One region of the Cellulosimicrobium sp. AB352 genome, then DNA from elsewhere that is predicted to be linked to it. Evidence: predicted binding sites of a transcription regulator. Region 1 holds the regulator's gene; each other region holds the start of a gene.
The links. Region 1 encodes LexA, which represses DNA repair genes until DNA is damaged. Its sites were predicted from a motif close to TCGAACANNTGTTCGA; they were not measured.
Positions count from the first base shown of each region.

Region 2: the regulator LexA is predicted to act here: its motif matches at 5,013-5,028, upstream of ACPCUX_RS07015 (replicative DNA helicase).
Region 3: the regulator LexA is predicted to act here: its motif matches at 4,727-4,742, upstream of ruvA (Holliday junction branch migration protein RuvA).
Region 4: the regulator LexA is predicted to act here: its motif matches at 4,668-4,683, upstream of ACPCUX_RS00385 (YbaK/EbsC family protein).

Region 1 is NZ_JBMVFX010000010.1:78,694-86,252, reverse strand. It holds gene ACPCUX_RS09310 (LysM peptidoglycan-binding domain-containing protein) at 124-498, opposite strand; gene lexA (transcriptional repressor LexA) at 835-1,569, shown strand; gene ACPCUX_RS09300 (L-lactate dehydrogenase) at 1,684-2,691, opposite strand; gene ACPCUX_RS09295 (ATP-dependent DNA helicase) at 2,721-4,814, opposite strand; gene hflX (GTPase HflX) at 5,005-6,561, opposite strand; gene ACPCUX_RS09285 (class I SAM-dependent methyltransferase) at 6,720-7,409, shown strand; gene dapF (diaminopimelate epimerase) at 7,418-7,559, opposite strand, start outside.
Region 2 is NZ_JBMVFX010000007.1:76,436-83,994, forward strand. It holds gene ACPCUX_RS07005 (aldo/keto reductase family oxidoreductase) at 127-999, shown strand; gene ACPCUX_RS07010 (CPBP family intramembrane glutamic endopeptidase) at 1,225-2,040, opposite strand; gene ACPCUX_RS07015 (replicative DNA helicase) at 2,299-4,947, opposite strand; gene ACPCUX_RS07020 (MATE family efflux transporter) at 5,351-6,715, shown strand; gene rplI (50S ribosomal protein L9) at 6,812-7,258, opposite strand; gene rpsR (30S ribosomal protein S18) at 7,278-7,514, opposite strand.
Region 3 is NZ_JBMVFX010000013.1:114,159-121,717, reverse strand. It holds gene secF (protein translocase subunit SecF) at 1-197, opposite strand, end outside; gene secD (protein translocase subunit SecD) at 197-2,194, opposite strand; gene yajC (preprotein translocase subunit YajC) at 2,276-2,734, opposite strand; gene ruvB (Holliday junction branch migration DNA helicase RuvB) at 2,923-3,999, opposite strand; gene ruvA (Holliday junction branch migration protein RuvA) at 4,002-4,637, opposite strand; gene ruvC (crossover junction endodeoxyribonuclease RuvC) at 4,836-5,405, opposite strand; gene ACPCUX_RS11380 (YebC/PmpR family DNA-binding transcriptional regulator) at 5,613-6,374, opposite strand; gene pdxT (pyridoxal 5'-phosphate synthase glutaminase subunit PdxT) at 6,381-7,043, opposite strand; gene ACPCUX_RS11370 (hypothetical protein) at 7,127-7,559, shown strand, end outside.
Region 4 is NZ_JBMVFX010000001.1:80,534-88,092, reverse strand. It holds gene ACPCUX_RS00400 (error-prone DNA polymerase) at 1-1,838, opposite strand, end outside; gene ACPCUX_RS00395 (DNA polymerase Y family protein) at 1,831-3,546, opposite strand; gene ACPCUX_RS00390 (hypothetical protein) at 3,543-4,586, opposite strand; gene ACPCUX_RS00385 (YbaK/EbsC family protein) at 4,965-5,546, shown strand; gene helR (RNA polymerase recycling motor ATPase HelR) at 5,620-7,559, opposite strand, start outside.

The DNA.
Region 1 (7,559 bases):
GCCGGCGTGTGAGGTGACACTAACTTAGGCGGACCTAAGGCGCCGGCGCAACCCTCGGCCGCCACCTGTCGCGCGTCGGCGCCGTGTGCTGCGTCACAGGATCTGGACCGCGCGCGCGTCGCGTCACCGCTCGGCGACCGGGAGCAGGATGGTCTGGCCGGCCCGCACGCCGGACGAGGGCAGGCCGTTCAGCTCCACGAGCCCGCTGACCACCTCCCGGAGGTCCTCCCCCGGGGTCGCGACACCCTGGGCGAGCTCCCACAACGTCTCCCCCGCGCTCACGACGTGGACGCGAACCTCGACCGGCTCCCCGGGCCCGCTCGCGACGGCCAGCCCGACCCGCGCCGCGAGGACGAGCACGACGGCCACGAGGAGCACGAGGACCGCACGGCCGCGTCGCGTGAGCCGCAGCCGCGCCTCCGGGCGCGCACCTCGCTCCGCTGCGCCGCCCCGCCCGAGCGCGGACGGCGCTGCCGTCGCCATCGCCACCGTGTCCATGTCCCCTCCGTCCCGGCCCGCGAGCCCGATCGCCTTCCCCGGTCGATCGGACCCGCGCGCCCGCCTCATCTCCGCGCCGACCCGTTGCGGTCGAACACCTGTACGTAGAACATCTGTACGAATGTCTATCACGAGCGACCGACAGAGTCGAGACATGCTCGAACAGGTGTTTGATTCGTGTCGCATCCTCCCCTAGCCTGGGGTGAGGTCGGTTCGCCGGACATGTCCGCTCGGACCCGGAGGGGCGACCGAGGTCCCGGGGCGCACGCCCCGGGGAGGGGAGGCCGCAGGCCCGGTTGGCGCCGGCGGCACGCGACGGACGAGGGCGGAGCGACCATGGCGGGACGAGGCACGGACAGGGCACGGGGGCTCGCCGAGGTGCGCGAGCTGCCGGACGGGTCGGCAGGGGGTGACGGGCTCACCCCGCGCCAGCGGCTCGTGCTCGAGACCATCCGCGCGTGCGTCGAGCAGCGCGGCTACCCGCCGAGCATGCGCGAGATCGGCGAGGCCGTCGGGCTCACGAGCCCGTCCTCCGTCAAGCACCAGCTCACCACGCTCGAGCGCAAGGGGTTCCTGCGGCGCGACCCGAACCGTCCGCGCGCCATCGAGGTGGTCCAGCCCGACGACGCCCGCCGCGCCACCCCGCTCGCGCCGGCCGGGACGGCCCCCGAGCCCGCGTACGACGGGGCCCACCCCGCGCCGTCGTACGTCCCCGTCGTCGGCCGCATCGCCGCCGGTGGCCCCATCCTCGCGGAGCAGGTCGTGGAGGACGTCTTCCCGCTGCCGCGCCAGCTCGTCGGCGAGGGAGAGCTCTTCCTCCTGCGCGTCCAGGGCGACTCGATGATCGACGCCGCGATCTGCGACGGCGACTGGGTCGTCGTGCGGCGCCAGCCGGTCGCGGAGAACGGCGAGATCGTGGCCGCCATGATCGACGGCGAGGCCACCGTGAAGAGCCTGCGGCGCGCCGACGGCCACGTGTGGCTCATGCCGCACAACGCCGCGTACGACCCGATCCCCGGCGACGACGCCCAGGTGCTGGGGCGCGTCGTCTCCGTCCTGCGCAGCCTCTGAACGGTCTCCGAGCGGCTCCGGGCGCCCCTCCTGGCAGGCTCGGGACACCACGAGAGCCGGGCGGTCCCTCGACCGCCCGGCTCTCGTCGTGCCGGGCCCGACGGGCCCGTGGGCTCAGAGCCCGAAGCGTCGCGCGACCGCGCGCAGCGACTCCGCGGACGAGCGCAGGCCCGCGAGCTCGTCGTCCGCGAGCGGGACCTCGACGCGCTCCGTCGCGCCCCGGCGGTCGACGAGCGTCGGGAGCGACAGGCAGACGTCCTCGAGCCCGTAGATGCCGTCGAGGAGCGTCGACACGGGCAGCACCCGGTGCTCGTCGGCGAGCACCGCCTCGATGATCCGGGTGCCCGCGAGCCCGACCGCGTAGTTGGTCGCGCCCTTGCCCTCGATGATCCGGTAGGCCGACTGCACGACCTCGCGCGCGATCTCGTCGCGCACGTCGCCCGTGAGCGGTCCCCGACCGCCGATGCCCTGCCACTCGAGCAGCGGCGCGCCGCCGATCGTCGCGGAGCTCCAGAGCGGGATCTCGCTGTCGCCGTGCTCCCCCGCGATGTACGCGTGCACGTTCTGCACCGCGACGCCGCAGTGCTGCGCCACGAGGAACCGCAGCCGCGAGGAGTCGAGCACGGTGCCGCTGCCGAAGAGCTGCGTCGGGGGCAGGCCCGAGAACTTGAGCGCCGCGTACGTGACGATGTCGACCGGGTTGGTCACCATGACGTAGACGGCGTCCGGGGCGACCTCCACGAGGCCCGGGAGGATCGTCCGCATGAGCCCGATCGTGCCCTCGGCGAGGTCGAGACGCGTCTGGCCCGGCTTCTGCTTGGCGCCGGCCGTGACCACGACGACGTCGGCGCCCGCGCACACCGCGACGTCGTCGGACCCCTCGACGCGCGCCATGGGCATGAACTGGATGCCGTGCTGGAGGTCGAGGACCTCGGCCTCGACCTTCGCGCGGTTGACGTCGAGGAGCGCCACCGTGCGCGCCGCACCGCGCATGAGCGCGGCGTAGGCCAGCGTCGAGCCGACGGCACCGGCGCCGACGATCGCGAGCTTCGTCGTCCGCGCTCCCCCTCCCGGACCGCCCGTGGTCGCGTCGCCGGTGCCCTGCGGTGACGTGCTCGTCATGTCGCCTCCGTGAAGTCGCTGGAAAGGGCTCAGCCTAGGGCGGCGAGGCGGCGGAGCGCAGCGGTGGCCACGTCGCGGTCGGTCGTCTGCCAGAACCCCGGCATGGACCGCGTGAGGAACGACCCGTAGCGCGCCGTCACGAGCCGTGGGTCCAGGACCGCGACGACCCCGCGATCGGCCGTGGACCGTACTAGCCGCCCGGCACCCTGCGCGAGCAGGAGGGCCGCGTGCGTCGCGGAGACCTGCATGAACCCGTTGCCGCCCGCGGCCTCGACGGCGCGAGCCCGCGCCGACTTCACCGGGTCGTCCGGGCGCGGGAACGGGATGCGGTCGATGAGCACGAGCTGGCACGACGGCCCGGGCACGTCCACGCCCTGCCACAGCGAGAGCGTGCCGAACAGGCACGTCGCCGGGTTCTCGGCGAACTCCCGCACGAGCGTCGGCAGCTGGTCGTCGCCCTGGCACAGGACCGGCACGTCCAGCCGCTCGCGCATCGCCTCGGCCGCGGCCACCGCGGCGCGCCGCGAGGAGAACAGGCCGAGGGTCCGACCACCGGCGGCCTCGACGAGCGCCGCGATCTCGTCGAGCTGGTGCTCGGTCGACGCCTCGCGGCCGGGCGTCGGCAGGCGCTTCGCGACGTAGAGGATGCCCTGACGCGGGTAGTCGAACGGGCTCCCGACGTCGAGCCCGCGCCAGCGCGGCGCGTCGCCGTCGCCCGCGTCCGCGGCTCCGCCCGTCGCCGCGGGGCCGAGCCCGAAGGTGCGCGCGACGGCGTCGAAGCTCCCGCCGAGCGCGAGCGTCGCGGACGTGAAGACGCCCGTGCGCTCCGCGAGCAGGTGGGTGCGGATGAGGCCCGCCACGCCGAGCGGGGCGGCGTGCAGGCGGCTCGCGCCGTCGCCGAAGCGGTCGCCGGACCAGCCGCCCTCCCCGGGCCGCGAGCACCACAGCACGTCGTGGCCCGTGGGGTCGGCCGCCATGCGCTCGGCGACCTCGAAGAGCTGCAGCATCGTCGACTGCGCCATCTTCAGGCCCGTGTCCGGCTGGGCCGGCTTGGTCACGCCCGTCTCGGGCTTGAGCGTGGAGAGCACCTCGCGCGCGGCGTCCCGCACCGCCGCGACGGCCGAGCGCGCGGCGTCGGGCAGGCCGTCGGGGAAGCGCTCGGCGGGCAGCGACCCGACGACCGTGCCGAACGCGGCGGACGCGGCGTCGAGCGCGTCCGTCGTGACCCCGCCGTGGCGGCGCGCGAGGCGCGCCGCGCTCTCGATCGCCGGGACCGACAGGTCCACCGTCGCGGCGGCCGTGACGCGGTCCGCGAGCTCGTGCGCCTCGTCGACGACGAGGACGTCGTGCTCGGGCAGCACCCCGGGCGACCCCATGGCCGCGATGCCGAGCATCGCGTGGTTCGTCACGACGACGTCGGCCTCGCGCGCCGCGGCGCGCGCCCGCTCGGGGAAGCACTCGGCGAGCAGCGGGCAGCGCTGGCCCAGGCACTCGAGCGCCGTGACGGAGACCTGCCGCCACGCCTTGTCGCTCACGCCGGGGACGAGGTCGTCCCGGTCGCCCGTGGGCGTCTCGTCGGCCCACTCCCGCAGGCGCACGACCTGCTCGCCGAGGGCCGCCATGCTCGTCCCCCCGCGCGCGGCAGGGTGGTCGGCGGCGCCCGCCGCCTCGCCGGGGAGGTCGAAGAGCGTGGGCTCGTCCGCGGGGTAGCCGCCCGCGATCTTGTGCACGCACAGGTAGTTGTGCCAGCCCTTGAGGAGCGCGATCGACGCGGGCCGCGGGAGGCGGTCGGCGACGGCGTCGGCCACGAGCGGGAGGTCCCGCGTGATGACCTGGCGCTGGAGGGCGAGGGTCGCCGTCGAGACGACGACGCGCTCGTCGGTCGCGACCGCGTGGCGCACGGCCGGCACGAGGTACCCGAGCGACTTCCCCGTCCCGGTCCCGGCCTGGACCACGAGGTGCTCGGAACGCTCGATGGCGTCCGTGACGGCACGCGCCATGGTCCGCTGGCCGTCGCGCCGCGCGCCGCCCAGGCGCGTGACCGCGAGGTCGAGGAGCTCCTCGACGGCGGGCACGTCACCGGCCGCCTGCCCGGGCGCCTCCGTGTCCGGACGGTCGGGCACGGGAGCGGTACGGGTGGAGGGGGGCACCTGCCGATTCTACGGTCGGGCACCCACGCGGCGGGGGCCCTGTGGACCGGCCCGGGACGCACGCGACCCCGCGCAGCCGTGGCTGCGCGAGGTCGTGCGTGGGGCCGGCGCCGGGTCCGGCGCGGGGCGGGGCCGCCGCGCCGCCGGGAGGCTGGGGGGCGGATCAGCTCCCGGCGGAGGCGCCCACGAGCTCCGTCGCGAGCGCCTGGGCGACACGGCCGCGCAGGAGCGTGCCCTCGGGCGTGTGCTCCTCGTGGTCGATCTCGCCCTCGGTGTGCACGCGGTGCACGAGGTCGCCCCGGTGGTACGGCACGACGACGTCGATCTCGACGTCCGGGCGCGGGAGCTCGTGCGCGATGAGCTCGCGCAGGTGCTCGATCCCCTCGCCCGTGTGCGCCGACACGACGACCGTGCGGCGCTCGCGCAGCCGGATGCGCGCGATCGTCTCCGGGTCGGCGAGGTCCGCCTTGTTGAGCACGATCACCTCGGGCACGTCCTCCACGCCCGGGATGTCGGCCAGGACGTGGCGCACCGCCGCGATCTGGCCCTCCGGGTCGGGGTGCGACGCGTCCACCACGTGCAGTAGCAGGTCGGCGTCGCCGACCTCCTCGAGCGTCGAGCGGAACGCCTCGACGAGCTGGTGCGGCAGCGCACGCACGAACCCGACGGTGTCGGCGAGCGTGTAGACCCGGCCGTCGTCGGTGCGCGTGCGGCGCACCGTGGGGTCGAGCGTCGCGAACAGCGCGTTCTCGACGAGCACGCCCGCGCCGGTGATGGAGTTGAGCAGGCTCGACTTGCCCGCGTTCGTGTAGCCCGCGATCGCGACGGACGGCACGGCGTGCCGCTTGCGCGACGCGCGCTTCGTCTCGCGCCCCGGGGCCATCGCCTGGATCTCGCGGCGCAGCTTGGCCATGCGGTTGCGGATGCGCCGGCGGTCCAGCTCGATCTTCGTCTCACCGGGACCGCGCGACCCCATGCCCGCGCCGGCGCCGCCGACCTGGCCACCGGCCTGGCGGGACATCGACTCGCCCCAGCCGCGCAGGCGCGGGAGGAGGTACTCGAGCTGGGCGAGCTCGACCTGGGCCTTGCCCTCCCGCGACTTGGCGTGCTGGGCGAAGATGTCGAGGATCAGGGCGGTCCGGTCGATCACCTTGACCTTGACGATGTCCTCGAGCGCGCGCCGCTGGGAGGGCGCGAGCTCGCCGTCGATCACGACCGTGTCCGCGCCGCTGGCGGCGACGACGTCGGCGAGCTGCGCGGCCTTGCCGGAGCCCAGGTACGTGCCCGGGTCGGGCTTCGCGCGGCGCTGGATCACGCCGTCGAGCACCTGCGAGCCCGCGGTCTCCGCGAGGGCGGCGAGCTCGCGCAGCGAGATCTCGGCCTCCTCGGCGGACGTGGGCGCGCCGTCCTCGCGCGGGTCGGAGCCGGGGCTCCAGAGCCCGACGAGCACGACCTTCTCGAGGCGCAGCTGCCGGTACTCGACCTCGGTGACGTCCTCGAGCTCGGTCGACAGGCCGACGACGCGGCGCAGCGCGCTGCGCTCCTCGAGCTCGAGCTGCTCGCCGTCGTGCTCCGTGTGGACCGTGCCGCCCTCGGCGCGTGCCGTCCCGGCCCGAGCGAGCACCCGCGCCACGACGTCGCTCGCGATGTCCCGCGTCGCGCCGGTCGGCTCGTCCTGAGCCGAGGTGGGGTTCGGAGTGTTCGCAGGGGTTGGGCTCATGTGCCGCCTTCCGTCGGTGATGGGCGCTCGTGCGTCCGGGTGTGACAACAAGCGTGGCACGCGAAATCGTCCCGAGGCCAGTGGTTAAGCCCCCGACGAGCGGCCCGGTGCGCCGTACCGCCTCCTGACATGGGCGCGCCCGCGTAGGATCGGCCGACGTGACCGAGGACCAGGACCCCGCCGTCGACGCCGCGCCCGACGGCGCGGCGGACCACTACTTCACCGCCCGGCCCGCGTCCGCCGCCGAGCGCCGCACGATCTCCGTGCGGCTCGCGGGCCGCGACGTCGAGGTCGAGGTCGCCTCGGGCGTCTTCTCCCCCGGCCGGCTGGACCTCGGCACGCAGGTGCTCCTGCGCACCACCCCGCCGCTCGACGACGTCCTCGCGGCCCGGCCCGACGACGGCCCCGCCCACGTCCTCGACCTCGGCTGCGGCTGGGGCCCGGTCGCCCTGACGATGGCCCTGGAGGCGCCGGAGGCGACCGTGTGGGCCGTCGACGTCAACGAGCGCGCGCTCGACCTCGTGCGCCGCAACGCGCAGCGTCTCGGGCTGGACAACGTCCGGGCCGTCCTCCCGGACGACGTGCCCGACGACGTCGCGCTCGCCGCGCTGTGGTCGAACCCGCCGATCCGGGTCGGCAAGGACGTCCTGCACGGGATGCTCCTGCACTGGCTGCCCCGGCTCGCGCCGGGCGCGAGCGCGCACCTCGTGGTGCAGCGCAACCTGGGCTCGGACTCGCTCCAGCGCTGGCTCGCCGAGGCGCTGCCCCCGCTCCTGCCGGGCGCGGTCGTCGAGCGCGCCGCGAGCGCGAAGGGGTTCCGCGTCCTCGAGGTCGTCGCGCCCCGCTGAGCCGGCGGTCAGACCGGCGCGCGGTCGCCCTCGGACGCCGCCGCGACCGGCTCGGCGGGCTGGGCGGTCACGAGGCCGTCCGCGCCCTGGTGCGCGTCGTCCTCCGGCGGGACCGGCGTCCCCGGGACGAGCGCGGCGAGGTCGATCTCC
Region 2 (7,559 bases), on a different contig from region 1:
TCCTTGCTCGGGGAGGTAACGCACTTCAGGGTGCGTACTTCCTTGTGGAGAGTTGCTCTCTCATGCTCGTGCACGGCGAGGTGGAGCACCAGCCTGTTGAAGCACGCACACGAGAGGCATGACGAGATGACCACGGACACGACCACGCTCCCCGGGGGGACCTGGGCCCTCGGCGGACGCACCATCACCCGCTTCGGGTACGGGGCGATGCAGCTCGCCGGACCCGGGGTGATGGGACCGCCCACGGATCGGGACGGTGCGATCGCGGTGCTGCGCGATGTCGTCGAGCAGGGGATCACCCACATCGACACCAGCGGCGCCTACGGGCCGCACGTGACGAACGAGCTGATCCGCGAGGCGCTGCACCCCTACCCGGAGTCGGTGCTGATCTCGACCAAGGTCGGGGCCGACCGCGACGCCGCGGGCGGCTGGCCCGCTGCCCGCACGCCGGCGGACCTGCGCCGCCAGGTGAGGGAGAACCTCGAGTCCCTGGGCGTGGAGCGCCTCGACCTGGTGAACCTGCGCATGGGCGACGCCCACGAGCCGCAGCCCGGTTCGATCACCGGGGCCCTGGAGACGCTCGTCGAGCTCCAGCAGGAGGGACTCGTCCGACAGCTCGGCGTCAGCAACGTCACCGCCGAGCAGGTCGCCGAAGCCCGTGCGGTCGCGCCGATCGTGTGCGTCCAGAACATGTACAACCTCGCGCACCGCGGGGACGACCGGCTGATCGACGACCTCGCCGCGGACGGTATCGCCTACGTCCCGTTCTTTCCCCTGGGAGGGTTTAGTCCCCTGCAGGCAGGCGCCCTCTCGGCCGTCGCAGCGCGACTGGATGCCACCCCGATGTCCGTCGCCCTCGCCTGGCTCGTGCGACGCTCCCCGAACATCCTCCTCATCCCCGGTACCTCCCGGGTCGCGCACCTGCGCGAGAACCTCGCCGGAGCAGCACTGGCACTCTCGCAGGAGGACGTCACCGAGCTCGACACCATCGGTCGCTGACTGCCCGACCGGCGGGGGCCTGCACGGCGCCCGCCGGTCGGACCCGCCTGGCAGACACCCTGGGGTGTCGGTGGACAACCTGGGTGGGAGATGGCGCCGGGAGGGCCGGTGCCGCGCAGATCGCCTGCCCGAGACGCGGCGATCACGCTCACCGACGCGCCGCCCTCCGCATCTCTGCGCACCACTGCGGACGTCCATCCGCGTCGCCGCAGCCCTGCGTGATGCTCAGCGCCCGACGCGCCATCGATGAGTCGCCCGCGACCTGTGGGAGAGCATGACCGGTGCGAGGGCAAGAATCAGAACCCCGGTATTGGCGGCAAGAGTGCCTGCCCAGGTCGTCGGCGGGATGCCGAGAGTGAAGCTGGCGGCGTTGAACACCGTGTGGCTGAGGATGCACAGGAGCACCCCGTTCGAGCCGGCCGTCCTGAAGATCGCGCCGTAGAGGAAGCGGAACGCCATGATCTGGACCGCGAACATCCAGAAGTCGATCAGACCGGACTCGTGGTTCGTGCCAGGGATGAAGAAGAGCGGCACGTGCCAGAGGAGCCAGATGATCCCGACCACCAGCGAGGACGGGACGAACCCCCACCGCCGATCGAGCCCGGGTTGCAGCGCGGTCATCCAGCCGGCCTCCTCCATGCCGCCGATGACGAGATTGCCCGGCAGGGACAGGAAGAACACGAACCACGGGAGCGCGTGGGTGGAGGGGCCGGAGACCAGCAGGTGGAGCGCGAAGTACAGCGCGAGCGCGGAGAGGGCGAGCAGATATCCCGCGGGACGGCCACGGATGGCGAAGACGAGGCGCAGCCACTCCCGGAGGCCCGAGACCCTCCGGCTCGCTCGCAGGACGACGTACGAGGCGATCGCGGGCGAGAGGATGTAGAGCGCGAACGGTACGTTCGCCAGGAGCTCGGGAACCGTGGAGACGACGTTGTGCACCTCGTGGCCGAAGCGGGCCGCCACGATCAGCCCACCGGAGATCCCATAGGCGATCAGAAAGGTGAGCGCCACGAGCTGGCGAGCGATCCGGGCGTCCGTCACCCCGCAACGATAGGACCCGGGACCGAAGCAACGCGGCTCGTCCAGGAGCGCGCCGTGACGTCAGCGCGAGAGACCACGAAGGGGCCTCCGCCACGCTCCGCACGGCCGAGGGACCCACCCGCGAGGTGGTCGCCGTGCCACTAGCACTGCCCCCTGCACGCCAGCGCTGCGCCGGAGGGACCGACGGTGGCTGTGCACGATGGACGTGACACAGAGAAAGGAGGTGGCAAGTCGACAGCGACGACTGCCGGGCGTTCCCTACATCTGCATATCCGCGAAGCGTTGGTAATGACCCTGGAACGCGACGGTGATCGTGTCGGTCGGACCATTTCTGTGCTTGGCGACGATCAGGTCCGCCTCGCCCGCTCGGGGCGATTCTTTTTCATAGGCGTCTTCGCGGTGCAAGAGGATCACGACGTCGGCGTCCTGCTCGATGCTGTTGTGTGCCGCGATGCCGTTCGCGACGAAGTTGTGCCCGTCGAGGACTGTGGCGTCGTAGACCTGCTTCTCCCCCATCGGCTCGATCGAGACGACCTCGTCCCACAGGAGGTCGTTGACGGCCATGATCTCCAGCTCCTCGCTCTCGAGCACAGCCGCGATCTTGCCGAGGCGGTGCCTCGACGGGGAGTTCTTCCACAGCGCGCTGCCGCAGAACTCGGTGCCGATCGCTGCCGCGAGCTCGCGGTGCGTCATGCCGCGCTCGACGAGGATCTCGCGGACGTCGTCCCAGACCCGGCGCGGGACGGTGTCGACGTTCGTGTTGGCCCGCGTCTCGCGGATGATCGTCAGCAGCTTCTCGGCGACATCGCCGCGGTCGCCGTGCACGCCGATCTCCTGGAGGAAGCGGCGCTGGTCATCCACCCCGCTCACGTCGAGCGTGTACCCGGGGCGGTACGACCCCTTGGGTGTCGCCGTGCGCACGCGCGTCGAGATGCCGAAGCGGAGCAGGAGGCGCGACAGCCCGTCGACGACCTCACGGGACGTCGAGGCGTAGTAGATCCGACCGCTGCGCCCGTTCTTGTTGATCGTCACCGAGCCGTCCGTGGCCCAGATGTGCTTGATGAAGAGCGCGATCTGACGCTTGGGCAGGTGGAAGACGCTCGTCGGGATGAACTTCTCGTGGCTGCGCGCCCCGAACAGGCCCAGGTCGTCGAGCCACTCGGCGATGGGGTTCCGGCGACCCCGAGCGAGACGGTAGGGCGCCGGGAGGCGCAGGGTCGTGACCCTTGCGGCGGCATACTCGTCGCGGATCGGGGTGATGCCGAAAGCGCCTGCGGCCTCGGAGACGGTCGCGAGGTTCCGCTCATCGATCGAGGCGTAGCGGATCGGCTGGCGCTTCACGAACGACCCGTCACCGAGGAGGTGCGCGAGCATGACGACCTTGCGGTCGTCCCACTCCAGGTTCCGCTCCGGCCCCGGTACGTGGCGCGGTACACCGATGCGCGAGCCCACCTCCAGGTCCCCGAGCGCCGTCCAGCCGTCGTAGGTGAGGAACGGGTGGTTCGCCGTCGCCTCGATCTCCTTGCCCGACGCGAGGCGCATCCTGAACACCGGCTTCACTCCGGTGGGGAACACGTGGGTGAGGTGACGGCGCACGTACTGGAGCCGGTCGTTGAGCGCCCACACGGGCACGTCCTTGGCGTTGAGCGCGAACAGCTCACCGAGAGTGGTCTCCGCGCCGGTGTCCGCGCGCAGGATCTTCGTGTCCTCGGTGAGGCAGCCCGACTCACGAAGGTCACTCATCTGCGGCTTCTTGTCGCCACGCTGTTCCGGACCACGGTTCAGCTGCGAGATCGCGATGACAGGAACCTCGAGTTCCTTCGCGAGCAGCTTGAGCGCACGCGAGAACTCCGAGACCTCCTGCTGGCGCGACTCGACGCGCTTGCCGGAGCTCATGAGCTGGAGGTAGTCGATGACGACGAGCTTGAGGTCGTGCCGCTGCTTGAGCCGACGGCACTTGGCCCGGATCTCCATGAGCGACATGTTCGGCGAGTCGTCGATGAACAGCGGCGCCTCGGCGACCTTGCCCATCGTCGAGGCGAGCTTCTGCCAGTCCTGCTCGTCCATCTTCCCGGAGCGCATCCGCGTGAGCGGCACCTTCGCCTCGGCGGCGAGCAGACGCATCGTGATCTCGTTGCGGCTCATCTCCAGGGAGAAGATGACGGCCGCCATCTGGTGGTGCACCGCGGCGTGCGTCGCAACATTGATTCCTAAGACGGATTTTCCAATGGCCGGGCGCGCCGCGACGACGATCATCTGGCCGGGGTGCAGGCCGTTGGTGAGCCGGTCGAAGTCGGAGTACCCGGTAGGGACGCCGGTCATGCCCTCGCCGCGCCCCTGGGCGGCCTCGATCTCGTCGAACGTGGGCCCGAGGATCTCGGCGAGGGGGAGGTAGTCCTCCGTCGTGCGCCGCTCCGTCACGGCGTAGACCTCGGCCTGGGCGTTGTTGACGATCTCGTCGACGTCGCCGCCGTCGGTCGCGTAGCCGAGCTGCACGATGCGCGTGCCCGCCTCGACGAGGCGGCGCAGGACCGCACGCTCGCGGACGATGCGCGCGTAGTACCCGGCGTTGGCGGCGGTCGGCACGCCGGCCATCAGGTCGTGGATGTAGGGCGCGCCGCCGATGCGCTGGAGCTCGCCGCGCTTGGTCAGCTCCGCGACGACGGTGATGGCGTCGGCGGGCTCGCCGCGACCGTAGAGGTCGATGATCGACTCGTAGACGATCTCGTGCGCCGGACGGTAGAAGTCGGAGCCGCGGATCTGCTCGATGACGTCTGCGATGGCGTCCTTCGACAGCAGCATGCCGCCGAGCACGCTCATCTCGGCGGCGACGTCCTGGGGCGGCGTCCGGTCGAACCCCGACGGCCCCGGTCCCCCGTAGCTCTCCTCGAGCTCCTCGATCGACATGCGCCCCTCGCTCCCCCGGGACTGGAACGGCCCTTGCGGGACCGCACGACCGGGACCACTCTTCGTCGTACACGTGTTCTACCGCGGGCCACCCACACGACTGTCCCGGTGGCCGCGCCCCCCGCCTCCGACAGGCACGACCCCGCGACACTAGATCGCCACCGGACGCCCTGCAAACGGCCCTGTGCACGCCCGGTGGACAGGGACCCCCGTTCCTGTGGACACAGTCCCCCACACTGTGCACACCCGGTGGAAAACGGTGTGGACAACCTCACGATCTTCCTGTGTACATCGCCGTGAGCGGCCTCTGACCAGCCTCATCACTACCCTCAGGGGTGTGGAAGAAAGAAAGTCGGGCGACACGCCGACGACACGCCGGACACCGTCCGGCCACCCCGACGACATCGGGCCGCCGTCCGGCCCCGGTACGTCGTCCACAGGTCGCCGCGCACGGTCCCGGCTCGACCGCGAGATCCTGGCCCTCGCCGTCCCCGCGCTCGGCGCGCTCGTGGCCGAGCCGCTGTTCGTGCTCGTCGACAGCGCCGTCGTCGGCCACCTCGGCACCGCGCAGCTCGCAGGCCTCTCCCTCGCGTCGACCCTCCTCGTGACCCTCGTCGGCCTGTGCGTCTTCCTCGCCTACGCGACCACGGCCGCCGTCGCGCGCCGCATCGGCGCCGGCCACACGCGGGAGGCGCTCCAGTCCGGGATCGACGGCCTCTGGCTCGCCGTCGGGCTGGGTGCGCTCCTCGCGGCCGTCCTGTGGACGACGGCACCGTGGGCCGTCGGCGCGATGGGCGGCACGGGTGAGGTCGCCGAGCACGCCGTGGTGTACCTCCGCTGGTCCGCGCTCGGACTCCCCGGGATGCTCCTCGTCCTCGCGTCCACCGGCGTGCTGCGCGGCATGCAGGACACCCGGACGCCCCTGTGGGTCGCCGCGGGCGGCGCGACCTTCAACGCGGTCCTCAACGTCGTCCTCGTCTACGGGGCAGGGCTCGGGATCGCCGGGTCCGGCATCGGGACGGCCGTCGCCCAACTCACCATGGGCGCGGTACTCGTCGTGGTCGTGGTGCGCGGCGCCCGGCGGCACGGCGCGTCGCTGCGGCCCGCCGCGGGCGGGATCTGGGCCAACGCGCGCGCCGGCGCTCCGCTCTTCGTCCGCACGCTCTCGCTCCGCCTCGCGATCCTCCTCACCGTGTTCGTCGCGACCGGGCTCGGGGAGGTCACGCTCGCGGGCTACCAGGTCGTGAACTCCGTCTGGGGTCTCGCGGCCTTCGCTCTCGACGCGCTCGCCATCGCGGCGCAGGCGCTCGTCGGGCACGGGCTCGGGGCCGACGACGTCCCCCGCGTCCGCGCCGTCCTGCGCCGCACCCTCCAGTGGGGAGTGGCCGCCGGGGCCGGGCTGGGCGTCGTCATGGCCGCGGGCGGCTGGTGGTTCGCGCTCCTCTTCACGTCCGACCCCGAGGTGCGCACCGCCGTCGCCGTCGGCATGGCGGTGTGCGGCGTCCTCCTGCCGATGGCGGGTTGGGTGTTCGTGCTCGACGGCGTCCTCATCGGCGCCGGGGACGGCCGCTTCCTCGCCTGGGCGGGCATGCTCACGCTCGTGGTCTACGCGCCGTTCGCGCTCGCCGTCCGGCACTGGGCGCCCGACGGCGCGGCGGGCCTCGCGTGGCTCTGGCTCGCCTTCGCGGGGGTCTTCATGGCGGCACGCGCCGTCACCACCGGGCTCCGTGCGCGCGGGAGCGCCTGGATGGTCACCGGCACCGCCTGAGGGCTCGACGCGCGCAGCCGGCGACTGGGCCGGACGCGACGAAGGCCCGGCCCCTCGGAGGAGGGGCCGGGCCTTCGTGGACTGCTCAGCAGCAGATCAGGCAGCGACGACCTTCACCGCGAGGGTCGCGGAGACCTCCGGGTGGAGGCGGACGGAGACCGTGTAGTCCCCCGTCGCCTTGATCGGCTGACCGATCTCGATCTTGCGCTTGTCGACCGACGCACCGGCGGCCGTCACGGCGGACGCGATGTCCGCCGTCGTGACGGCGCCGAAGAGGCGACCGGCAGCGCCGGCCTTCGCCTCGACGACGACCGGCTTCGCCTGCAGCGAGTCGCGGATCGCCTTCGCGTCGTCGAGCGACGCGATCTCGCGGGCCTTGCGCGCCTTGCGGATCGCAGTCACCTGCGACTCGGCGCCCTTGGACCACGGCGTGGCGAGCTTGCGCGGGACGAGGAAGTTACGGGCGTACCCGTCCTTCACCTCGACGACGTCGCCGGGCTCACCGAGACCGGTGACCTCGTGGGTCAGGATCAGCTTGGCCATGAGTTCTCTCCCTTCCCGCTCAGCGAGCCGTCGACGTGTACGGCAGCAGCGCCATCTCGCGCGCGTTCTTCACCGCACGGGCGATCTGGCGCTGCTCCTGGACGGAGACGCCGGTCACGCGACGCGCGCGGATCTTGCCGCGGTCGGAGATGAACTTGCGCAGCAGCGCGGTGTCCTTGTAGTCGACCGACTCGATCTTGGCCGACTTCAGCGGGTTGGACTTCTTCTTGGGCTTGCGCACCACAGGCTTCGCCATGGTGTTGCTCCTCTACAAGGTGCGATCCCCGCGTGCGGACTGCGC
Region 3 (7,559 bases), on a different contig from region 1:
ACGGTGAACTCCGACCCGCCGCGGAACTCGATGCCGAGGTTGAGCCCGTCACCGGCGATCCGGACCCCGATGATGCCGAGGGACAGGACGACCAGGACGAGCGCCACCACGAAGTAGGCGCGCCGCTTGGCGACGATGGCGTAGGACCGGCGGCCCGTGTACAGGTCGTTGCCCCACTGGGCGAAACCGCTGGCCATCAGTGCTTCTCCTCGTTCTCGTCGCCCGCCGCGTCAGCGGCCGGGGACCCCTCGTCGCCGTCCGCGGAGGCGGCGGCCCGCCGCTCGGCGGCACGGCGCTCGGCGATGGTCATGCGCGGGCCGTCGGACCGGCCGACGCCGGCACCGACCGTCTCCCGGACGGGCGCCGTGCGCTCGCGCGCCGGGGCGTCCTGCACCGGCGCGTCCTCGACGACGTCGCCGCCGTCCGCGGGTGCCGTCGAGGTCGCCCCGACGACGCGGCCGCGACCTGCGTACCGCGTGCCGCGCACCCCGAGGCGCCGCGGGTCGAGACCCGACGCCGGGTGGCCGTTCGCGAAGAACTTGGTCCGGGCGAGGAGCTGCATGAGCGGGTGCGTGAAGAGGAACACCACGATCAGGTCGACCAGGGTGGTCAGGCCCAGCGTGAACGCGAAGCCGCGCACGCCGCCGACCGCCAGGTAGTACAGGACCACCGCGGCGACGAAGTTCACCGCGTCCGAGGCGAGGATCGTGCGGCGGGCACGCTGCCAGCCCTTCTCCACGGCGGAGTTCAGCGTCCGGCCGTCGCGCAGCTCGTCGCGGATGCGTTCGAAGTACACGATGAACGAGTCCGCGGTGATACCGATCGCGACGATGAGCCCCGCGACGCCGGCGAGAGACAGGCGGTACCCGATCGTCCACGAGAGCACCGAGATCACGCCGAACGTCACGACGGCCGCGATGCCGAGCGACGCGACGGTGACCAGGCCGAGCACGCGGTACTGGAAGAGCGAGTAGATGACGACCAGCAGCAGGCCGATCGCGCCCGCGAGCAGACCCTTCTCGAGCTGCTCGGAGCCGAGCGTCGCGGAGATCTGCTCCTGGCTCTGCACCTCGAACGTCAGGGGAAGCGAGCCGAAGTTGAGCTGGTTCGCGAGCGTCGCCGCGCTGTCGCGCGTGAAGCTGCCCGAGATCTCGGCCTTGCCGTCGGGGATCGCGACCTGCGAGACGGGTGCCGAGATGACGAGGCCGTCGAGGACCATCGCGAACTGGTTCTGCGGCGACGGGAGCGTCGTGAGACGCGTCGTGACGTCACGGAAGGCCTTGGTGCCCTCGGAGTCGAACTCGATGTTGACGACCCACTCGTTGGTGACGACGCCGTTCTGCCCGACGCGCAGGCCGGAGCTCGCGTTCGAGATGTCGGTGCCCTCGATCTCGACCGGGCCGAGGATGTACTTGGCCGTGCCGTCGTCGGCGCACGAGACGAACGCGCTGTCGGTCGGGCCGCTGTCGCCGCCCACGAGGTTCTCGGGGAGCGTGCAGTCGAGCGCGTCGAACTGCGCCTGCAGCTCCGGCGTGATCTGCGCGAGGTCGCTCGGGTTCTCCGGGCGGGTCGTCTCCGGCGCCGGGTCCGTCGTGGCGTCGTCCGCCGGGGCGTCCGTCGCTGCGTCGGCCGCCGGGTCGGTGCCGTCCTCGGCCGCCGGGTCCGTCGCGCCGTCGGTGGCGGCGTCCGCGGACTCCGTCGCGTCCGGGGCGTCCTCGGCCGCGGCGTCGTCGCCCGCGGCCGGGTCGGTGGACTCGTCGGCGGGCGTCGCCGTCGGCATGCCCACGGAGAGCACGGGGCGGAAGCGCATCTGGGCCGAGGTGCTGACGAGGTCGATGGTCTCCTGGGACGGCTGCCCCGGGATGCCGACGACGATGTTGTTGCGGCCCTGGCTCGTGATCTCGGCCTCGGAGACACCCTGCGCGTCGATGCGCTGGCGGATGACGTTGATCGCCTGGTTGATGTCCTCGGCCGTCGGCTGCGAGCCGTCGGTGGTGACGGGCTCCAGGATGATCTGCGTGCCACCCTCGAGATCGAGCGCGAGGCCCGGGGTGAGGCTCGCCCCGCCCGGGTTGTCCTCGGTCTTCGGGTCGAGCTTCGTGCCCGCGAAGAGGGACCCGAAGAGGACGACGATGAGGATTCCCAGGGTGACGAGGGTCCGTACGGGCCTCGCTCGTGTGCTGCTGGTGGCCAACTGTCCGTCTCTTCTCGTGCGTGTGCGGTGGGCCTCGCGGCCCACCGCGTCAGGCCGGTCGCGGCAGCGACCGGCATAGGGTCACTTGATGTCGGTGCCGTCGTCCCGGCGTCCGCGGTCCTTCTCCGACCGGTCGTCGGTCAGACCGGAGAGGTCGTCGGGCACGACGAGGTCGTCGACGTCGCCCTTCGTGGTGGTCCCGGCGTCGGCACCGGCGGTGCCGTACTCGGCCGCGTCCTCGGCCGCGTCGTCCGCCGTCGTCTCCTCGGTCTCCTCGACCGGGGGCTCGACGAGCTTGGCGATCGCGGCGCGCAGCCACCGGGACTGGTTGCCCGGCGTCGACTCGATGGTGATGACGTCGGCCTCGTCGTCGACGTCGACGACCGTGCCGAACATGCCCGAGCCCGTCATCACCTCCTGCCCGGGGGCGAGGGTCGCCCGGAAGTTCTGGGCCTCGCGCTGCTGCTTGCGGGTGCGGCTGGTCATGAGGAACATCGCACCCGCCGCGAGGGCGAGGATGAGGATGAAGCTGATATCCATGACGGAGTCTCGTGTCCTGTTCTGTGCGGGATCTGCGCGCAGTCTAGGCGTGCGCGCACGGTTCACCAACGAGCCGTCTCGCCGCGGAGTTCCGCCCGCCCGGGTCCGACCATTCTAGGACCACCCGCGGAGCGCCTGTGACCGCCGTCACGGGACGCCCTCCCAGGCCCATGACCGCCGGCGTCGCCTCAGGCGTCGAAGAGCGTGCCGCCCTCGCGCGGCGGGGTGAGCCCGAGGTGCGCCCAGGCGGCCGGGGTCGCGACGCGGCCCCGCGGCGTCCGCCCGATCAGCCCCTCGCGCACGAGGTACGGCTCGGCGACGGTCTCGACCGTCTCCGCCTCCTCGCCCACCGTCACCGCGAGCGTCGTCAGGCCGACGGGACCGCCGTTGAAGCGCGTGCACAGCGCGGTGAGCACCGCGCGGTCGAGCCGGTCGAGGCCGATCGGGTCCACCTCGTAGACCTCGAGGGCCGCGCGCGCGGCCGCGAGGTCCATGGTCCCGTCGCCGCGCACCTGCGCCCAGTCGCGCACGCGCCGCAGCAGGCGGTTCGCGATGCGGGGCGTCCCCCGCGAGCGCCCCGCGATCTCGCGGGCGGCCTGGGGGTCGAGCGCGACGCCCAGCAGGCCGGCCGAGCGCGTCAGCACGCGCTCGAGCTCGTCGCCCGAGTAGAAGTCCAGGTGCCCGGTGAAGCCGAACCGGTCGCGCAGCGGCGCGGGCAGGAGCCCGGCGCGCGTCGTCGCGCCGACCGCCGTGAACGGCGGCAGCGAGAGCGGGATGGCGCTCGCCCCGGCCCCCTTGCCCACGACGACGTCGACGCGGAAGTCCTCCATCGCCATGTAGAGGAGCTCCTCGGCCGGTCGCGCGAGCCGGTGGATCTCGTCGATGAACAGGACCTCGCCCTCCTCGAGCGAGGACAGCACCGCCGCGAGGTCGCCGGCGTGCTGGATCGCGGGCCCCGACGTCACGCGCAGCGACGTGCCGAGCTCCGCGGCGATGATCATGGCGAGCGTCGTCTTGCCGAGCCCGGGTGGCCCCGACAGGAGGACGTGGTCGGGTGCGCTCCCCCGCGCGAGCGCGGCCTGGAGCACGAGCGACAGCTGGTCGCGCACGACGGCCTGGCCGACGAACTCCTCCAGCCGTCGTGGCCGGAGCGCGGCCTCGGCCGCGCGCTCGAGGTCGTCCGCGCCCGCCGCGACGATGCGCTCGGACGAGAACGTGCCGTCCCCGCCGAGGTCGTCGAGTCCCACCTGGTCGAAGGTCGCCATCGTCAGCTCCTCGGCCCGCCGAGCACCCGCAGCGCGGCACGCAGCGCGCCCGCCACGTCGGGTGCCTCGACGACGTCGACGCCCGCCTCGGCGAGCACGGTGGACACCGCGTCGTCCGCGGCCTTGAGGTTCCAGCCGAGCCCGACGAGCGCCTCGACCACCTGGTCGCGTCGGTCCTCCGGACGCGGCGCCGACGCCGAGGCGGTCGATCCCGCCTCGGGAGCGTCGGCACCCGTGGGCGGGCCGAGCTTGTCGCCGAGCTCGAGCGCGATCCGCTGCGCGCCCTTGTTGCCGATGCCCGGGACGCGCACGAGCGCGGCGATGTCGGCGCCCGCGACCGCACGGCGCAGGCCGTCGGGCGTGTGCACGGCGAGCATCGCGAGCGCGAGGCGCGGTCCGACGCCGCTCACGGTCTGGACGATCTCGAAGACGGCGCGCTCGTCGTCGTCGGCGAAGCCGTAGAGCGTGAACGAGTCCTCGCGCACGACGAGGCTCGTCGCGAGGCGCGCCGTCTCGCCTACGCGCAGGCCGGCGAGCGTGGCGGGCGTGGCGTGGACGAGGTAGCCCACTCCTCCGACCTCGAGCACGGCGCGGTCGAGCTGGACGCTCGCCACGACACCGCTCAGGGACGCGATCACGCAGGCTCCTCTCCCGGCCGGCAGCACCGACCTGGTCCGATGGTCCGCCGGCCCGAGGACCGCCGTCGGGCCGCGCGCCGAGGGGCGCGTCGAACACCCGTACGACCGCGGTCACTCTAGCAAGGGCCGCCCACCCGCCGACCGACCGACACGGAACGCCGGCACCGCCCACCGGCACGACCGGCGGAACCGGCGCCGCTAGCGCGGCGCGCGCCGTCCCTTCGCCGCGTGCTCGGCCGCCGCCCAGGCGCGCTGCGCGGCCGTGAGCTCGTGCCGCTCGCCGCCCTGCAGGGCGCCCGCGGGGCGCCAGAGGTGGCAGATCGCGAGCGCGAGCGCGTCGGCCGCGTCCGCGGGCTTCGGCGGCTCCGCGAGGCCGAGGATCCCCGCGACCATGCGCTGGACCTGCTCCTTGCCGGCGCGTCCGCTCCCCGTGACCGCGGCCTTGACCTCCGACGGCGTGTGCAGCGCGACGGGGACGCCCCGCTTCGCGGCCCCGACCATCGCGATGCCCGCGGCCTGCGCGGTGCCCATGACCGTCCCGACGTTGTGCTGCGCGAACACGCGCTCGACCGCCACGACGTCGGGCACGTGCTCGTCGAACCACGCGTCCAGCCGCTCCGCGATCCGCAGCAGCCGCAGGTCCACGCTCAGCTCCGGGTCCGTCCGGATCACCCCGACCGCGACGAGCTCGGCCCGCCGCCCCCGCGCGGAGTCCACCACCCCGACACCGCACCGGGTCAGCCCAGGATCCACTCCGAGAACGCGCACCCCTCGACCCTTTCACGTGAACGGCACGGACCGGCCGTGCCACGCGGTCCGGCGACGGACCAGCCAGCGGTGGGGCCGGGAGGTCGGTGCGCGGTCGTGGCGGGCCTGGCGGGAGCGGCGCGAGGCACGAGCGCCGCGGATGGTAGACCGCGCACCGACCTCCCGGCCGCGCCGCGACCCGACCATCAGGACGCGAGCTCCGCCGGATCAGTCGTCGTTATCGAGCTCCGCCATGACCTCGTCCGACGCGTCGAAGTTGGCGTAGACGTTCTGCACGTCGTCGCTGTCCTCGAGCGCGTCGATGAGGCGCAGGATCTTGCGCGCGCCCTCGGCGTCGACCTCGACCTCCATCGACGGGTGCCAGATCGAGTCGGCGGAGTCGTACTCGATCCCCGCCTCCTGGATCGCGCTGCGCACGGCGACGAGGTCGCTCGCCTCGGACAGCACCTCGATGACGTCGCCGGAGTCGGTGACCTCCTCGGCCCCCGCCTCGAGCGCGGCGAGCATGACGTCGTCCTCGGTCACGCCCTCCGCCTTCGGCACGACGACGAGGCCCTTGCGCGCGAAGAGGTAGGACACGGAGCCCGGGTCGGCGAGGTTGCCGCCGTTGCGGCTGAACGCGAGGCGGACCTCGGAGGCCGCACGGTTCTTGTTGTCGGTGAGGCACTCGACCAGGACGGCGATGCCGTTGGGGCCGTAGCCCTCGTACATGATCGTCTGGTAGTCGACGGCGTCGGCGCCGGTGCCCGAGCCGCGCTTGACGGCGCGGTCGATGTTGTCGTTGGGGACCGACGACTTCTTCGCCTTCTGGATGGCGTCGAACAGCGTCGGGTTGCCCGCGGGGTCACCGCCGCCCGTGCGCGCCGCGACCTCGATGTTCTTGATGAGCTTCGCGAAGAGCTTGCCGCGCTTGGCGTCGATGGCCGCCTTCTTGTGCTTGGTCGTGGCCCACTTGGAGTGCCCTGACATGCGTTCCTACCCCTTCGCGATTCTGACGAACAGCTCGTGCACGCGCGCGTCCCCGGAGATCTCCGGGTGGAACGAGGTGGCGAGCAGCGATCCCTGCTGGACTGCGACGATCCTACCGGCGGCGGCCGCGGGGATGCCGGGTGCGCCGTGCTCGGGGATCCGGGCGAGCACCTCGACCCCGGGCCCGGTCTCCTCGACCCAGGGCGCCCGGATGAACACGGCGTGCACCGCGTCCCCGTCCTGGCCCGGTCTCGGTGCGCCGTCGCGCCCGTCGTCCGCCGGCGCCAGACCCGCGAACGCGAGGTCGGTCTCGAACGAGTCGACCTGGCGGCCGAACGCGTTGCGGCGGACCGTCACGTCGAGCCCGCCGATGGTGCGCTGGTCGGCGGTGCCGCCCAGGATGCGGTCGGCGAGCAGGATCATGCCGGCGCACGAGCCGTAGACCGGCAGGCCCTCGGCGATGCGCGCGCGCAGCGGCTCGTCGAGCTCGAAGATGCGCAGGAGCTTGTCGATGGTCGTCGACTCGCCGCCCGGGAGCACGAGCCCGTCGACCCCGGCGAGCTCCTCGGGGCGGCGGACGCCGACCGTGCGGGCGCCCGCGGCCTCGAGCGCGGCGCGGTGCTCGCGCACGTCGCCCTGGAGGGCCAGGACACCGATCGTGATCGTCACGAAGGGGAATGATACGTCGGCGGCCCCGCCGCCCGTCCCGCGGCGGGCCTCCGGCCGCGCCCACGGTTGCTAGCCTCGCCGTCGTGACCTACCCGCCCGCCCCTGGCCAGCCCTATCCCGCGCCCGGTCCGGCGCCGTACCCCGGGGCGGCGCCGCGGCCCCCGCGCAGCACGCGCGGCGCCACGACGATGATCGTGGTCGGCGCCGTCGTGCTCGTGCTCGCGCTCGTGGCGGGGGTCCTCGGCGTCACGACGTTCGTCCGGGCGCTGCCGACCGGCGTGATCGACGGCGCGGGCCGGCCCGGGTCGGCGGCGCTCGCGTCGGGCGACGTGCCGGGCGAGGCGGAGCTCGAGGTCACGGGCGGCCAGCCGTACAGCATCTGGGCGGTGGGCCGCGCGGGGTCCTCGGACGGCGCGGGCCTCGACGTCGAGGACGTGACCGTGACCTGCGCCGACGGCGACCTCACGGTGAGCGCCCCGTCGGTGTCCGGCAGCTCCGGCCTGGGCTCCTCCCAGG
Region 4 (7,559 bases), on a different contig from region 1:
GGGCGGTCGCACATGACCATCCCGCCCGAGTGGATGCCCAGGTGCCGCGGGAGGCGCAGCATCCGGTCGGCGAGGTCGAGCACCGCGTCCGGGATCTCGCCCTCCTGCGCGGCCGACGGCGGCCGGTGCGCGGGCACGACGTCGTGCGTGTCGTCCGCGCGCAGGACGTCGCCCTCGTCCACGGCGAGCGGGTCGACGACGCGCGCGCCCCGGCCGGTGAGGTCGGGCGACCAGTCCCGGCTCCCCCACAGGCGCGACGTCGCGGCGTCCTTCCGGGCGGTCCGCGTCGTGACCCGCGGCGCGGCCGGGCCGGCGGACCCCGGGGTCTTCGCCGCGATCGCCCGCTCCTTCGCCGCCCGGTCGGCCGCGGGCGACGACGGGTCGGGACCGCGCAGCGACCCCCACCGCTCGATCGACTTGCTCCACGCGTCGGCCTGCCCGACGTCGTACCCCAGCGCCCGGGCCGCGTCGCGCACCGCCGACTTCGGCCGGTAGGAGATGACGTTCGCGACCTGCGCGGCGTGCGTGCGCCCGAACGTCGCGTAGACGTGCTGGATGACCTCCTCGCGCCGTGCCGACTCGATGTCGATGTCGATGTCCGGCGGGCCGTCGCGCTCGGGCGCGAGGAAGCGCTCGAACAGCAGGCCGTGCTTCACCGCGTCGACGGCCGTGATGCCGAGCGCGTAGCAGACCGCGGAGTTCGCGGCCGAGCCGCGCCCCTGGGCGAGGATCCCGTTCCTGCGGCAGAACTCGACGAGGTCGTAGACCACGAGGAAGTAACCCGGGAAGTGCAGGTCCTCGATGACGCGCAGCTCGTGGTCGATCTGCGCCCACGCGCCCGTGATCTTCTCCTGGCCGCGCGGCCCGTACCGGTCCTCGCCGCCGCGCCGCACGAGCTCGCGCAGCCAGGTCGCCTCGGTGTGCCCGTCCGGCACCGGGTAGGGCGGCAGGTCGGGTGCGACGAGGTGCAGGTCGAACGCGCACTCGTCCCCCAGCGCCGCCGCCGTCGCGACGGCCTGCGGGTGCCGGGGGTGGCGCGCGAGCATCTCCGCCGCGGAGCGCAGGTGGGTCGTCGGGGCACCGGGCAGCCAGCCGTCGAGGTCGTCGAGCGACGAGCGCGCGCGCACGGCCGCGAGCGCCCCCGCGAGGTCGGCGTCGCGCGGGTGGGCGTAGTGCGCGGCGGTCGTCGCGACGAGCGGCAGGCGGGCGTCGGCGGCGAGGTCGGCGAGCGCCGCGTGGAGGTCGGCGTCGCGCGGGTCGTCGGTCGTGGTGATCTCGACGGCCACGTTGTCGGCGCCGAAGAGGGCGACGAGACGGTCGAGCTCGCGGCGGGCCGCGGCGCGCCCGGACGTGACGAGCGCGCGCCGCACCGCGCCCTTGCGGCACCCGGTGAGCACGAGCCACTGCCCGGCGGCCTCCGCCGCGAGCTGCTCGAGGCGGTAGTCGGCGGCGCCCTTGGTGCCCGTCGCGAGGTGCGCGGTCGCGATGGCGCGCGACAGGTTGCGGTAGCCCTGCGTGCCGCGCGCGAGCACGAGCAGGTGGGTCGAGCGCGGGTCGGGGACGCCGGTGGGCGGGTCGAGCACGGGCGCGCCGGTCGCGGTCGGCGCGGGCAGGTGCAGCTCGGACCCGAAGACGGTGGGGAGACCGACCTTGCGCGCAGCCTCGGCGAAGCGCACGACGCCGTACAGGCCGTCGTGGTCGGTGACGGCGAGCGCCGACAGCCCGAGCCGCGCGCCCTCGGCGGCGAGCTCCTCGGGGTGGGACGCGCCGTCGAGGAAGCTGAACGCGGAGTGCGCGTGGAGCTCGGCGTAGCGCGGGCCGGTGGTCCGGTCAGTCATACAGGCCCTCCACGGTCCACCGCCCGCGCGCGCTCGCGAGGAGCAGGCCGCGGCCGTCGTCGAGCAGGACCTGCACGTGCACGCGGCGCCGGGGCGCGGGCGTCCACCAGCGCTCGGCGAGCGGCCACGGCCCGGCCCAGTCCACGACGGCGCGCGCGGACCCGGGCCCGGGCAGCGCCGTCTCGTCCCGGGGCGCCGCCGCACGGCGCGGGCCCTCCTCCGGCGCGGGGGCCGGCCACCGCACGGTCGCGGGCTCGCCGCTCATCGCGAGGCGCGCGTCGACGACGACGGGCCGCCCGGCGTCGTCGAGCACGACGACGTCCTGCGGCTCGACGGGCACGAGCGCGGGGGCGGGGCTCGGCAGCGCGCCGGGCCACGGCAGGGCCGGGTCGCGCGGGCGCACGACGTCCTCCCCGAACGGCACGAGGTGCACGCGGTCGGTCGCGTCGCGGCCGCCCTGGACCTGGACGCGCAGGACGGCGTCGCCCCCGAGGATGCCCTGCACGCGCCCGAGCGCGCGGTGGGCCCGCGCGTCCTCGCCGCTCGACGCGCCCCACAGGCGCGGCTGCTCCGCCCCCGCGGGCACGACCTCCTCGGCCGTGAGGGACAGGCGGGCCAGCGGCGCGACGCCCGGGACGACGTCGGCCCCGCCGGGCGAGCCGCCCCGCTCTCCTCCGCGACCGGCCCGGGCCGCGCGCCCGGCGCGGACGGACGTGGTGGTGAGCCAGCCCTCGAGCTGCCACCGGACCTTGTCCGTGAGGCGCGCCGGGCTCATCGCGCCCGGCCCGTCGAGCCGCCAGGTGCGCTCGAGGTCGTCGCCCTCGACGGTCCGCGCCGTGATGCGCAGGCGCCCGGCGACGAGCGAGCGCGCGACGAGCTGGTCGTGCAGGTCCTCGGAGAGCCGGCGCGCGGCGAAGGTCGCGACGTCGACGCGCTCGGCGGGCGGGTCGAGCTCGGCGCTCACCGCGACGTCGGGCTCGACGCGGCGCCGCGCGGGCGGGCGCAGGTCCTCGCCGCGCGCGAGCCGGTGCGCCCACGCGCCGAGGTCGCCGAAGCGCCCCTCGACGGTCGCGGGCGGCAGGGCCGCGAGCGCCCCGAGGGTGCGCACGCCGAGCCGGCCCAGGAGGTCCACGAGCTCGTCGACCGCGACGGCGGCGTCCGGACGGGCGGTGACGTGCACGAGGTCGCGCGCGGGCCGCGGCGCGAGGAACGCGGCGGAGCGGCCGGGCGGGACGACGGCGGCGTCCCGCGCGGCGAGCACGGCGGCGAGGATGCCGTCGGCGACGCCCACCTGGCTCTCGTGGCCGGTGCGCTCGGCGACGCGCGCGACGAGCGCCTCCGCGAGCGCGGCGTCGGACCCGTGGTACCGGCTCGCCCCGGCGGCGGGCAGGAGCAGCAGGCCGGGTCGGGTGATCTCCAGCCCCGCGACGACGGTCTCGGCCGCGAGCGCGACGGGCTCGAACTCGCGGGCGTCGCGCGCGTCGTCGACGTCGAGCAGCTCGAGCTCGGGGCAGCACTCGCGGGCCCGACGGCGGCGCATGCCCCGGCGCACGCCGTGGGCGCGTGCGGTCGCGGAGACGGCGACGACGCGGCGGCCGTCGTGCGTCGCGGCGGGGACGTGCGCGGGGACGTCGCGCACCGCCATCGCCGCGAGCACCGGCCAGTCCGGCACCCACAGGGCCGCCGTGCGGGTCGGGCTCGTGGTCATCCGACGAGCCGGAGCCGGGAGGGCCGGTCGGGGTCGTCGGCCCGGGCGGTCTCGTGGGCGGTCTCGGCGGTCCCGGCCGCGGTGGCGCCGGTCCCGACCGCGGGCCGGGTGCCCCGGGCGTCCTCGGCGAGGAACGCGGGCCAGTCCTCGTGGACGAGCGGGAGCTCGACCTCGAGGCGCGTGGGGCGCGCGGCTCCCCCGCGGCCCGCGCGCTCGACGACGAGGGTGCGACGGCGCAGCCAGCCCGCGCCGCGGTCCGCCCCGGACCAGCCGCCGCCCGTCACGGTGAGCGCGACGTGCGCGCCCGGCCACGTCCCCGCGGCGACGAGCAGCGCCCCGCGCTCGCGCGCCCGCGCGGCCAGGCGCCGTCGGTCGGGGTCGGTGAGGGCGGCGTCGGGCCCGACGACCACGACGTCCAGGCCGTCGACGAGCGCCGAGATCGCGAGCGCCGCGTCCGGGCCGGGCCGCGGGACGAGCACGACGCGGTCGAGGTCGGCGCCGGCGTCGGCGGCCGCGAGCAGCCCGACGGCGGGGAACCCGACGGCGGCGGTCCACGCCCCGGCCCGCGACGGCCGTGCGACGAGCGCGAGCAGGAGGCTCGTCGAGCCGCGCACCGCCAGCACGGTGCCGCGCTGCAGGGCGCCGAGCGGGAGGAGCGGCGCGAGCGCGTCGTGCACCGGCCACACCCGCTCGTCCGTGCCCGCGTCCCGGCTCGCGCCCGAGGTCCGGACGTGGCGGGTGCGGGCGCGCGCCGGAGGGTCGGGCGGTGCGGGGGCGGGCCGCACGACCGGCGAGGCGGCGTCCGCGAGCGGGGCCATCTCGGCGAGGAGGGCGGTGCCGGCGCGCGGGACGACGGCCGGCGCCGCCGGGGCGGTGAGCGGTTCCGGGGCCGCGGGGGCGACGACGGGACGGTGTCGGCGGACGCCCGTACGCTCCTCCGCACGGCGCAGGACGGCACGGGCGCGCTCGGCCTTGTCGACGGCCGCAGCCGTCGGGCCTGGTGCCCCCGCCCGTTCGGCGGGGTCGGCGAGAAGGGTCATCTCGCCTCCCGGGGTGGTGCTCGGACGGGACGCGCACCGCGCGTCGACTGCTGCGGGCGGTGTGCTGCACCCGCTGGGTGTTCGAACAAACGTTCGAACACTTCCAGTGAACGACCGCCGCTCCGAGGTGTCAACTCCGCAGGTCGGGGCGCCTGCTTCGTCCGAGATGCCCACCCCAACCTTCGACCCCCACTGGAGACTTGCCCGAAACCCTCGACCTCTACCTGACCCTCCTCCCCCGCCGACCATGCGGCTGTCGCCCGTCCGGCGGGCGGCACGGGCTGCGACCGCATGCTCGGCGGGCTCGAGGGGCTCCGGGGTGTGTTCGGCATCCGGCCTCTCCCGCGCGGCGGCCCGCAGGGATGGCAGGCTGACGCCATGGACGCCCGCACGACCCTGCCCACGCTCGGCTCGCTCACCTGGGAGCCGGCGCTCGACCACCTCGACCTCGTCGCCCCCGTGACCGCCGACGCGCTGCGCCGGTGGGTCGACGCCGACCCGGACGTCGCGGCGCTCGTCGCCGTGACGGAGATCGACCCCGACCTCGCCGACACCGCGACGCTCAACACCGCGTTCGACCTGCCCGTCGAGGCGTCGGCGAACTGCGTCGTCGTGGGCGGCACCCGGGCGGGCGACGAGCGCATCGGCGCCGCCGTCGTGCGGGCCCACACGCGCGCCGACGTCAACACGCGCGTCCGCAAGCTGCTCGACGTGCGCAAGGCGTCGTTCCTGCCGACCGACCGCGCGACGGCGGAGTCCGGCATGGAGTACGGCGGCATCACGCCCGTCGGGCTGCCCGAGGGGTGGCGCGTGCTCGTCGACTCCCGCGTCGTGACCGACGGCGCGCTCGCGCTGATCGGCAGCGGCGTGCGGCACTCGAAGCTGCTGCTCCCCGGCGACCTGCTGGGCCGCCTGCCCGGCGTGGAGGTCGTCGAGGACCTGGCCGTCCCGGTCGCCTGACCCGTCCCACCCTGCCGAGCACGACCTGAGGCGCCCCGGGCACCCCCACCGGCCCTCAGGTCGTGCGCGGTGGTCAGCCTTCGAGGACGACGAGCCGCTGCGTCGCGCGCGTCATCGCGACGTAGCGGTCCACGGCGCCCTCGACGCCGTCGCCGAACGCCTGCGGCTCGACGAGCACCACGAGGTCGAACTCGAGGCCCTTCGCCGTCTCGGGCGTGAGCCACCGCACCCGCGCGGACCTCTCGCCCTCGCCACCGACGTCACCGACCCTGCCGTCCGACTCCTCGCCGGACGACCCGGACGGCCCGGACGGCTCGGTGGCGCCGATGACGCACGCCGTGCCGTCCGCGTGCTCGGCGAGCCACGCGCCGAGGACCGCGTCGAGGTCCGCGACCGCCCCGTGGGCGACGGGCACGCCCGTGCTGCGCACCGACGTCGGGACGTTCGCGTCCGGGATCGCGGCCCGGACGACGGGCTCCGCCTCGGCCATGATCTCCCGCGGCGTGCGGTAGTTGACGCTCAGCGACGCCTCCTCGACGCGGGCGAGGCCCACGCGCGCGAGCCGCTCGCGCCAGCCCTCGGGGAAGCCGTGGCGGGCCTGGGCCCGGTCCCCGACGACCGTGACGCTGCGCAACGGGCAGCGGCTGAGGACCATCTGCCACTCGGCGTCGGTGAGCTCCTGCGCCTCGTCGACGACGACGTGCGCGAAGGGCCCCGCGAGGCGGTCGGGCGTCGCGACGACGAGCGCGCCGTCGTCCACGAGCGCGTCGCGCAGGTCCTGGCCGCGCAGCATCTGCATGACCCCGAGCTCGCTGTCGTCGGTCGCCACGAGGTGGTCGACGACGTCGTCCATGCGCGCGCGCTCCGCCGCCACGGCGGCCTCGTTGCGGCGGCGTCGGCGTGACGCCTCCGGGTCGCCGAGCCGACGGCGCGCGGCGTCGAGCAGCGGGAGGTCCGCCGTCGTCCACGCGTGCGCGTCCGGGCGCTGGAGCGCGCGCACCTGCTCGGGCGTGAGCGACGGCGCGCACAGCCGCAGGTAGGCGGGCACGGACCACAGGTCGGCCACGAGGTCCGTCGGCTCCACGAGGGGCCACGCGCGGTCGAACGCGGCACCGAGCCCGCGGTGGCCGCGCAGGGCGCGGCGCACGTCGTCGGCCTCGACGTCGGCGCCGTCCTCCGCGGCTCCCCCGCAGGCCTTGTCCACGAGGATCTCGACGAGCGCGGCCCAGACGTCGTCGCGCGCCTCGTTGTGCGGGGTGCCCGGGTCGACGGACTCGAACGCCTCCGCCCAGTCGGCGGTGGAGAGCCAGACGCCGGCCCACGGCGTCTCGACCTCCATGCCCTCGGCGGGCGGACGTTCGGAGAACCGCACGGCGGGCTCGATCGCGGCGACGAGCTCGGCGGACGCCTTGAGCCGGGCCACCTCGGGGTCGGCCTCCGCGCGCGCCGTCGCGCCCTCGGAGACGAGGTCGCGCAGCGTGCAGGTCTGCACGCCCTCCTCGCCGAGGCCGGGCAGCACGTCGGCCACGTACGCGAGGTAGGGGCGGCTGGGCCCGACGACGAGCACGCCGCCGCGCCCACCACCGTGCGCGCCGCCATGCCCGCCAGCGTGCCCACCACCGTGTCGGCCCCCGTGCCCGCCGCCCACGTGCGGGTCGGCGTACAGCAGGTAGGCCGCGCGGTGCAGCGCCACGACCGTCTTGCCCGTGCCGGGGCCGCCGTCGACGACGAGCGCCCCGCGCGAGCCCGCGCGCACGATCGTGTCCTGGTCGGCCTGGATCGTGCCGAGCACGTCGCGCATCCGCGGCGACCTGCTCGCGCCGAGGCTCGCGACGAACGCCGACTGGTCGTCGAGCGCCGCGCTCGACCCCGCGCCGTCGGGCACGAGCTCCTCGTCCCAGTAGTCGGTGACGCGCCCGCGCGCCCACCGGTACCGGCGCCGCGCCGCGAGGCCGAGCGGCTGCGCGGGCGTGGCCGCGAAGTACGGCTCGGCGGCGCGCGAGCGCCAGTCGA